DNA from 4 places in the Streptomyces sp. NPDC098101 genome. Region 2 is predicted to be linked to each of the others. Evidence: riboswitches for the same ligand, from Rfam matches in the RefSeq annotation. Region 2 holds a riboswitch; each other region holds the start of a gene.

Region 1 (2,177 bases), on a different contig from region 2:
AGGGGCTCACGGACGCCGAGCGGGAGACGGCCGTGCAGAACCTGGTGGGGGTGGCGCCGCTCAAGTACGAGACGGCCGCCTCGGTCGCCGGGACGCTCGCCGACCAGGTCGAGCAGCACCTCCCGGACGACTTCCAGGCCCAGCTGTACGCGCGCCTGGCCGAGACCGGCACCGTCGAGGCGACCGCGGCCGTGGTCAGCGCCTTCCCGGTGGACCGGCTCGTCACGGTCCTGGTGGGCGACGCGGCGCAGATCGCGGAGCCGGTGCGGGCGCTCGGGATCGGTGAAGTCACCGTCGTCAGCGGCTGATCGGCCCCGTCCGGCCGGAGGCGCGGCGCCACCGGCCGGGGCGGACGGAGGACCCCGACGAGCCGTCACGTCGGGGTCCTCCGCGCACCCGTACGAGAGGGGTCCCGGCGGCCCGACCGGCGAACCACCCGGTGAATTGTCCGTATTGACGGCAAGGGTGATCATCTGCCCTGTGGCATGTCTTACAAAAGGCCGTGTTCGGTTGGTGATCGACTGGGGCTCCGCATACCGTCGGTCCGGCTGTTCGCCAGTTGCACCCGCCGCGCCCGCGGCACCGGACAGTCATCGCCGAGTCCCCGTCAGGCGCGAGCCTGGGGAGCCGGGGACCCGCACGCAGTCCCTGGGGTGAATCGGACGCCTTCGTCCCGTACGGAGGGGCCCGTAGGAGACCTTCCTGCTCCGAACCCGTCAGCTAACCCGGTAGGCGAGAAGGAAGGAAAGGAACAACGTCTTCATGGCGTTCACCCGTGCCACCGGGAAGCATCGTGGGTCGAGCCGGATGGCGCGCCGCGGCGCGGGCATCGCCGGCGTGGCGACGCTCGCCACCACCGGCGTCATCGGAACCCTGGCCTCCCCGGCGCTCGCCGCCGACACGGACAACCGCTCCCCCGAGGACACCGGTCTCACCCAGGTGATCACCGAGGACTCCCTCGTCGACCGGCTCAACGCCCAGGCCGACGCCCAGGACCGGCAGGCCTTCGAGGCCGTCGTCGAGGAGAAGGCCAAGGCCGAGGCGAAGCGCAAGGCCGAGGCCCGCGCCAAGGAGATCCGCGAGGAGCGGGCCCGCGCCGCCCGCGAGGCCGAGCGCCGCCGCCTGAACTCCTTCCAGCTCCCCGTCGCCGGCTCGTACGTCTCCACCGGCTACCAGACCGGCGGCTCGCTCTGGTCCTCCGGCAGCCACTCCGGCGTCGACTTCCACGCCGCCTACGGCAGCCGGGTCGTCTCCGTCGGCTCCGGCACCGTCGTCGAGGCCGGCTGGGGCGGCGCGTACGGCAACAACATCGTGATCCGGATGAACGACGGCACGTACACCCAGTACGGTCACCTCTCCTCCATCGGGGTGTACGTCGGCCAGACCGTCGAGCCGGGCCAGCAGATCGGCGTCTCGGGCTCGACCGGCAACTCGACCGGACCGCACCTCCACTTCGAGGCCCGTACGAGCGCCGACTACGGCTCGGACATCAACCCGGTCTCCTACCTCCGCGCCCGCGGCGTCGCCGTCTGACCCGGCGTCCCACGCGCCCCTGACCACCGGGGGCCCTCCGCGTCGCAAAAGCCCCGGCTCGTACTGAGCCGGGGCTTTTCGTCGTCCTGCCGTGGGCCAAAAGGCCGTCATGGATTCCATGGGGGCATCGGAAATTCCGGCGTGCTGCAATAGAGTCGCGGATCAGGCGCAGAACAGGCGCCGCTCGAATTGTCTCGCGCGGACCAAGGCGGAGGTCGGACACATGCGCATTCCCGCGCACTCGGTATGCACGGCGATCCGGGACGACATCGTCTCCGGCGTCTTCGAGCGGGGCAGCCGGCTGACCGAGGAGCAGCTCGCCCGCCGGTACGGGGTCTCCCGCGTCCCGGTCCGCGAGGCGCTGCGCACCCTGGAGTCCGAGGGCTTCGTCCTCACCCGCCGCCACGCGGGCGCGCACGTCGCCGAGCCCACCGAGCAGGAGGCGGCCGACCTGCTCGACATGCGGGCCCTGCTCGAACCGCTGGGGGCCGCGCGGGCCGCGCAGCGGCGCACCGACGCCCACCTCAAGGTGCTGCGCGGCCTGGTCAGGCTGGGCCAGGAGCGGGCCAGGCGCGGCCAGGGCGAGGACCTGCGCTCGCTCGGCGGCTGGTTCCACGAGACGCTCGCGCAGGCCTCCGGCAGCC
Region 2 (2,177 bases):
GGGCGCGCGAACTGCTCCGCCAGCGCGACCTGGTGGCCGGGATGCTCGCCGAGCACACCGGACGGAGCAGGGAACGGGTCGACGCCGACCTCGACCGCCTCACGGTCCTGGACGCTCCGGCCGCGGTCGAGTACGGCCTGGTGGACCATGTGATCACGCGCCGGCGCGACGCGGTGCGGTGAGCGGGCCGTGGTCCCCGAACCGCCCCCGCTGCCCGCCCTGACGCGGGCCGAGGGCGAACTCGTCGACGCGTACCTCGCGGTGGTCGACCTCCTGGGGAAGATCAATCCATCCAGAACTACGCATACCTATGGGGCACTGAGGGCGGCTCAGGCCCTGGTGGGGCGCGCGGAGGCGCTGCGCGAGGCCCTGGCGCTCATGCACGCGCGGGGCGAGAGCGAGGTCCACGTGGACACCCTGGCGCGCGCCCTGCGGGTGTTGGACGGGGAGCGGCGGGCCGGCCGGGTCACGCTCCCCCGGACATGACGGAGTTGACATTCCGGCATGTCGTGTCGAGGGCCGGACGGCCGACAGCCGCGCCGGAAGCACTCGTCCGTTCGGTGGAGTCGACGAGTCGACATATGGCTCGGGCGAGTTGCGCACCGGGGGTACACATCTGGCGGAATCGGGCGTTCCTTTGCTGGTGCGGGGCTCGCCGGTCAAACCTCCGCGATCACGAAAGCATCCTGTCCACCCGAATGGATCAGTCGTGAGGACTCTCACATATCGCTGTTTCCACTCGGATTTCGACCAGGCTGTGGGGCAAGATCCCTGCCGACGACAAGCCCCCGCCATCCGAGGCGGGGCGGTCCGGGCGGACGCCGAGTCCTGCCGCTGTCCCGGACGTCTGGTCGACAGGATTGGATCGGCAGGAGTGGAGGACCCGAGCAGTACGGGCCGTACGCGCTGTTTCCGCAGCGGGGCCGGCCCTTGGGGTGAAGCCGCAGCCGCGGCCGGGCATCTTCGCCTGCCCGAACCCGACAGGTCATCCTTCACAGGCGGCTGACGAAGGGTTGCGCATGACTGCGCAGATGCACGTCCCGTCCCTGCTGTCCCGGGCCGGAGCCGTCTCGGCTCTCACCCTCGCCGCCGTCGGCGGCACGCTGCTCGCACCGGGCGCGGCACCGGAGGCCCAGGCGGCCACCACACACGCGAACAAGGCGCTGAGCATCGCCGCGTCCAAGAAGGGCGCGCCCTACCGCTACGGGGCCGTCGGCCCCTCCCGGTTCGACTGCTCGGGCCTGACGCTCTACGCGTACAAGAAGGCGGGCAAGTCGCTGCCCCGCACCGCGCAGCAGCAGTACAACAAGACCCGGCACGTCTCCGCCGGGAGCAGGCAGAAGGGGGACCTGGTCTTCTTCCACTCCGGCGGGAAGGTCTACCACGTGGGCATCTACGCCGGGAGCAACAAGATCTGGCACTCGCCCAAGACCGGCTCCTGGGTGAAGCTCGACAAGATCTGGTCCTCGAAGGTCTACTACGGACGCGTCCGGTGACCCCGCCCGGGCGCTGACCGGGCGCCTCGAGACGGACCGGGGGGTGCGGTGGCGCCGCCGCACCCGAACCGCCGTCGCACCCGCACCGCCTTCGCACCCGGGCCGCCGCCGGACGGGCTAACAGCCCACCGGAGCGGCCGCCTTCCACGGCAGGGTGACGCCCACCGTCTTGCCGCCGTCCTCGGTCGGGGTCACCGAGAGGCGGCCGCCGGACTCCGCCGCCAGGGAACGGATGATGGCCATGCCGCGGCCGTTGTCCTGCTGGACCGCCGCGGGGAGGCGGCGGGGGCGGCGGGGATGGCTGTCCGTGACGCCGACGTGGAGCTGTTCCCCGTGCTCCAGGCGGACGCCGACCGTGAAGGAGGGCGACTGGCCGAAGGTGTGCAGGACGGCGTTGGTGGCCAGCTCCGACACCACCAGACGGACCGCGTCCGCCCGGTCGGAGGAGTCGTCGAGACCCCAGGCGGTGAGCACCTCCGCGACGTACCGCCGGGCGGCGGGGACCGAGGCGGGCTCGCTCGGCAGGGTGACGGATGCTTCCTGATGGTCTGCCATGGCGACTCTGTCCCTTTCCCGCCGGGGCCGCTGCCCCGGATCGCACTGCGCGTCAGAGTCCCACCGATGCTGCCGCGCCCCACCCGGTTCCACCAGGCTGTGGCCCCGTCTGTCGCCCGAAGCGGT
Region 3 (2,177 bases), on a different contig from region 2:
GTACGGAGGCCTCCAGCTCACCCAGGGCGACTGGGAGCGGCACGGCGGCCTGTCGTACGCGCCCAGCCCCGACCTGGCCAGCCGCGCCCAGCAGATCGCGGTGGCCGAGAGGGCCCTCGCCAAGGGCAGCGACGCCTGGGCCACCTGCGCGCCGATCGCCGGTCTGACGAACGACGGGAAGCCCACCGGGGTGGACCCGGGTCCGGCCACCGCTCCGGCGCCCTCCGTGGCGCCCGTCCCCGAGTCGAGCTGGAACTCCGGCTCGCCGGCCGCCTCCCCGACCGCGCCGTCCACCGGGACGCCGAAGGCCTCCGTCCCGACGACCGCTCCCGCCGCGCCGTCCGCGCCGGCCGGATCGACGGCTCCCGCCACCCCGGCGGACCCGACCGCGCCGACCGCCCCCGCCACGCCGTCCGCGCCCTCCGGGTCGACGGGGGCGACGGACCCGGCGGACCCGACGCTCCCGGCCGATCCGTCCGACCCGACGGCCCCGGTCGCCCCCGACGGCTCCGTGACGCCCGGCGTCCCGGGCGACGAGGGCACGCCGTCCGCGCCCGGCACAGGCAAGCACCGGGGCGACGCCGCCCCGGAGGAAACCGACAAGCCGGACAGCTCCACCGAATCCGGTAGACATGCCTCGGGCAAGGACAAGCTTGCCGAAGAGCCCGTCTCGGCCCCAATTGCTGACGAAGCGAAGAATTCGGACGCAACGGACAGTCAGGGCTCTTCGGGTGAATACACCGTGCGTCCGGGTGACAGCCTTTCGGACATCGCCCAGGCGAACGAACTGCCCGGAGGGTGGACCGCCCTCTACGACGCCAACAAGCGGACCGTGGGCACCGATCCGGACCTCATCCTCCCTGGTCAGAACCTCGACCTGACGAAGGGTTCGGTCTCGGCGGAGGGGTAGTTCGCGGGCTTATGTCCGGTTCCGGGTGAGTGAGACATGGGTCTCTTTGCCCCAACTGGCCCACAGCGCCCGCAAACTCCGCTTCCGTCACTCCTCACCTGCGCAAACAGTCCCCTCCGAAGGGCAAGAAGAGGCGAAATTCGTCGTATGAGCCTCTTTGAACTTCGGAGGGTTCTGTGTCTACGGTCATCACCGCTCGCCACCGCGGGCCCCGTCGACCGAAACGCCGAATCCTGCCGTCGGCCGATGGGAACAGTCGTCGCGCAAGCGCCGTAGGCAGGAGCGGGGGACCCAAGGTAAGTGCCGGCCCCGGCCGTCGAGACAGACGGCCGACGACCGGCTTGGGGTGAAGCCGCGTGCTAGGACACGCGGCCGGGCAACTCTTCGGCCCGAACCCGACAGCTCACCTCGCAGGCGTCGGTGAGGAGAATTCCCATGCTGTTTTCCGTCAAGGGCAAACACCGCCGTCCCTCCAAGGCCACCCAGCTCGCCGCGCTCGTCGGCGTCACCGGCATCGCCGTCGCCGCCCCGCTGATGACCGCGGGCACCGCCTCGGCCGCCACGTCCTCCGAGTGGGACCGCGTCGCCCAGTGCGAGTCCGGCGGCAACTGGTCCATCAACACCGGCAACGGCTACTACGGCGGCCTGCAGTTCTCGGCCTCCACCTGGGCCGCGTACGGCGGCACCGCCTACGCCTCCACCGCCGACCAGGCGTCGAAGTCCCAGCAGATCGCCATCGCCGAGAAGGTCCTCGCGGGCCAGGGCAAGGGCGCCTGGCCGAGCTGCGGCGTGGGCCTCTCCGGCGCCTCGTACGACGGCGGCGCCGCCGAGAGCGCTCCGCAGCAGGAGCAGCCGAAGCAGCAGCAGCCGAAGCAGGAGCGGAAGGCCGAGCAGCCGACCACCCGCAGCGAGCAGCGCCAGGCCCCGAAGAAGGAGCGGCAGGCCGCCCCCGAGGCCGCCAAGAAGACCGTCACCACCCCGACCGGCAAGACGGTCAAGAAGGGCGACGGCGAGTACAAGGTCGTGGCCGGCGACACCCTCAGCAAGATCGCCGACGCCCAGGGCGTCAAGGGCGGCTGGGCCGAGCTCTTCGAGCTCAACAAGGACGTCGTCGAGAACGCCGACCTGATCTACCCGGGCCAGCAGCTCCACCTGAAGTGAGCCCGGCGGGTCGCGTGAGTCCGGCGGCTCACGCGCCCCCGACGACCCTCCCGCGGTGACCACCCCGGTCCGGCGCGCCCTTCCCCCGTGCGCGCCGGACCGGGGT
Region 4 (2,177 bases), on a different contig from region 2:
GCGCTGTGGGCGGCGGGCGACCCCGCGTCCCCCGTCGCCGCCGTCGTCTCGCGCGGCGGCAGGCCGGACCTCGCGGCCGACCGCCTGGCCGGGGTGCGGGCCCCGACCCTCCTGGTGGTGGGCGGCGACGACCCGCTGGTCCTGGACCTCAACCGGCGGGCCGGGGCGCTGCTGCGCTGCGAGAACCGGCTGGCCGTGGTGGAGGGGGCCGGCCACCTCTTCGAGGAGCCCGGTGCCCTGGAGGAGGTGGCGGAGCTCGCCACCTCCTGGTTCACCGGGCACTTCCGGCGTCGGGGCACCGATGTGCCCCGTTGACGACGGTCAGTACGCCCCGTTGACGTTGTCGATGGAGCCGTAGCGGTCGGCCGCGTAGTTGCAGGCGGCGGTGATGTTGGCGACCGGGTCGTACAGGTCCATCGACGTACCGGGCACGTGGTAGGCCAGGAAGGTCGGCTCGATGACCTGGAGGAGGCCCTTCGAGGGGGTGCCGTTGACGGCGTTGATGTCCCAGTTGTTGATGGCCTGCGGGTTTCCGGAGGACTCGCGCATGATGTTGCGGTGGATGCCCTCGTAGGAACCGGGGATGCCGTGCTGGGCCATGATGTCCAGCGACTGCCGGATCCAGCCGTCGAGGTTGTCGGCGTACTGGGTGGCGGCGACCGGAGCGGCGGCCGGGGCGGCGGCAGCGGCCGGGGCGGCGGCGGAGGCTCCGGTGGCGGCGCCGGCGGCCGGAGCGGTCGCGCGGCGCTCGGAGCGGCTCGCCCGGTCGGTCGTGGCGGACTTCTCCGCCTTCGCGGTGGCCTTCCGATCCGCCTTCCGCTCGGCCTTTCGCTCCGTCTTCTCCTGCGTCTTCGCCTGAGAGGGGACGGCCTTGGCGGAACCCCGATGAATCGTCAGTTCCAGACCGGGGTGGATGAGTGACGGATTGTCACCCACGGCGCTCTGGTTGGCGCGGTAAAGGCTCTTCCAGCCTCCCTGAATTCCCTTCTTGTGGGCGATCAGGGAAAGCGAGTCGCCGCTCACGACGGTGTACGTGCGCGCGGTCGCCGGGGCGGCCGGGGCCTTGGCGGCGGCCGGGGCAGCGGGAGCGGCGAAGGTCTTGGCGGCGATCTCCGGGGCGCCGGCGGCGGGCGCGGCACCGGCCGTGGCGGGGGCGATCAGGGGCAGGGACAGCGCGGCTCCACCGGTGCCGACCAGGGCGAGACCACGGGAGACGTGGCTGCGGCGGGGGCGGCGGTGCTTACCGTGTGCAGGCATGACGGATTCCTCTCCGGCGCCTACGAGGTGAGCTGTCGGGTTCGGACGGGAGATGTCCGGCCGCGCGCACGCGGCTGCACCCCGAGCCGTTCCGGATCACCGGACCGGCGTATTCGTGGGTCCCCCGCTCCTGCCGTCGGGTGAAAAGGGAGGTTTCCGAGCGGTGGCAGGATTAGGCGTTCCGCTCGAATGGGGGTGACCGTAGGCCAGTAATGCGGCGAATAACAAGAGGATCAGAGCGGCGGCACGTGTAAAAGGATCACCGAATTCGGGGAATTCAAGATCGGCCGGCCCGAAAAGGTGTCGAACTTCCTTGTGCGGTACGGGGTGGGAGAGGTCGGCGCCGTGCGGCGGTCCGTGCGGAGTGAGTCGCGTCACCCGGTGGGTTATGTCCGAATATGCGATGTAATTCCGTTGATGGGGAAATAGGGCGAAAAACTGTCGGGTGGGGTTTTCGGGGTCGATGGGGCGTCTTGGGTGGCATCCGGTGTCGCTCAAGTGCAAAGCGCGCAAAGCCGACATTCTTCTCGAAGGATGGAGCGACCGACCCAGGAGCCGCCCGATGCCCCCCGCCGCCCCCCAGCTCACCCCCGACACCCCCGACACCCTCGACCGCGAGGCCGCCGCCCTCTACGAGAGCGCCGTCTGGCAGCGGATCGTCACCGACTGGACCGCCCCCGAACCGCTCGCGCCCACCTCCGAACCGCTCGCACCCGCCCCCGGGCCGTCGTCGGGGGAGGTGCGGGACTGGCGGGACCTGCTGAGCGTGCCGGTGGACCGGCTCGTGGCCGAGGCGCTCGACGCGCTCCCGGCGCCGGCCCCCGTCGAGCGCCGCCTCCCCGGCCGGATCGGAGCCGTACTGCCGGACCGCCTGCACGCCTGGCGCCGCATCGGCGGGGCCGAGCTGCGCCCCTCGGTCC

The links. A riboswitch is a leader RNA that binds a small molecule or an ion and turns the genes downstream of it on or off. The one in region 2 is predicted to bind cyclic di-AMP.
Positions count from the first base shown of each region.
Region 1: linked by a shared signal. The riboswitch ahead of ACIQVI_RS29550 (M23 family metallopeptidase) and the one ahead of ACIQVI_RS22230 (C40 family peptidase) in region 2 are both predicted to bind cyclic di-AMP.
Region 3: linked by a shared signal. The riboswitch ahead of ACIQVI_RS27980 (transglycosylase family protein) and the one ahead of ACIQVI_RS22230 (C40 family peptidase) in region 2 are both predicted to bind cyclic di-AMP.
Region 4: linked by a shared signal. The riboswitch ahead of ACIQVI_RS06305 (transglycosylase SLT domain-containing protein) and the one ahead of ACIQVI_RS22230 (C40 family peptidase) in region 2 are both predicted to bind cyclic di-AMP.

Region 1 covers NZ_JBIWAS010000008.1:104,981-107,157, reverse strand. The annotation lists gene ACIQVI_RS29555 (pitrilysin family protein) at 1-308, shown strand, start outside; cyclic di-AMP (ydaO/yuaA leader) riboswitch at 585-750, shown strand; gene ACIQVI_RS29550 (M23 family metallopeptidase) at 763-1,533, shown strand; gene ACIQVI_RS29545 (GntR family transcriptional regulator) at 1,757-2,177, shown strand, end outside.
Region 2 covers NZ_JBIWAS010000004.1:868,781-870,957, forward strand. The annotation lists gene ACIQVI_RS22220 (ATP-dependent Clp protease proteolytic subunit) at 1-182, shown strand, start outside; gene ACIQVI_RS22225 (hypothetical protein) at 190-486, shown strand; cyclic di-AMP (ydaO/yuaA leader) riboswitch at 886-1,016, shown strand; gene ACIQVI_RS22230 (C40 family peptidase) at 1,020-1,496, shown strand; gene ACIQVI_RS22235 (ATP-binding protein) at 1,614-2,051, opposite strand.
Region 3 covers NZ_JBIWAS010000007.1:92,907-95,083, reverse strand. The annotation lists gene ACIQVI_RS27985 (transglycosylase family protein) at 1-910, shown strand, start outside; cyclic di-AMP (ydaO/yuaA leader) riboswitch at 1,125-1,342, shown strand; gene ACIQVI_RS27980 (transglycosylase family protein) at 1,346-2,071, shown strand.
Region 4 covers NZ_JBIWAS010000001.1:1,518,810-1,520,986, forward strand. The annotation lists gene ACIQVI_RS06300 (phosphoribosyltransferase family protein) at 1-315, shown strand, start outside; gene ACIQVI_RS06305 (transglycosylase SLT domain-containing protein) at 322-1,257, opposite strand; cyclic di-AMP (ydaO/yuaA leader) riboswitch at 1,262-1,446, opposite strand; gene ACIQVI_RS06310 (hypothetical protein) at 1,820-2,177, shown strand, end outside.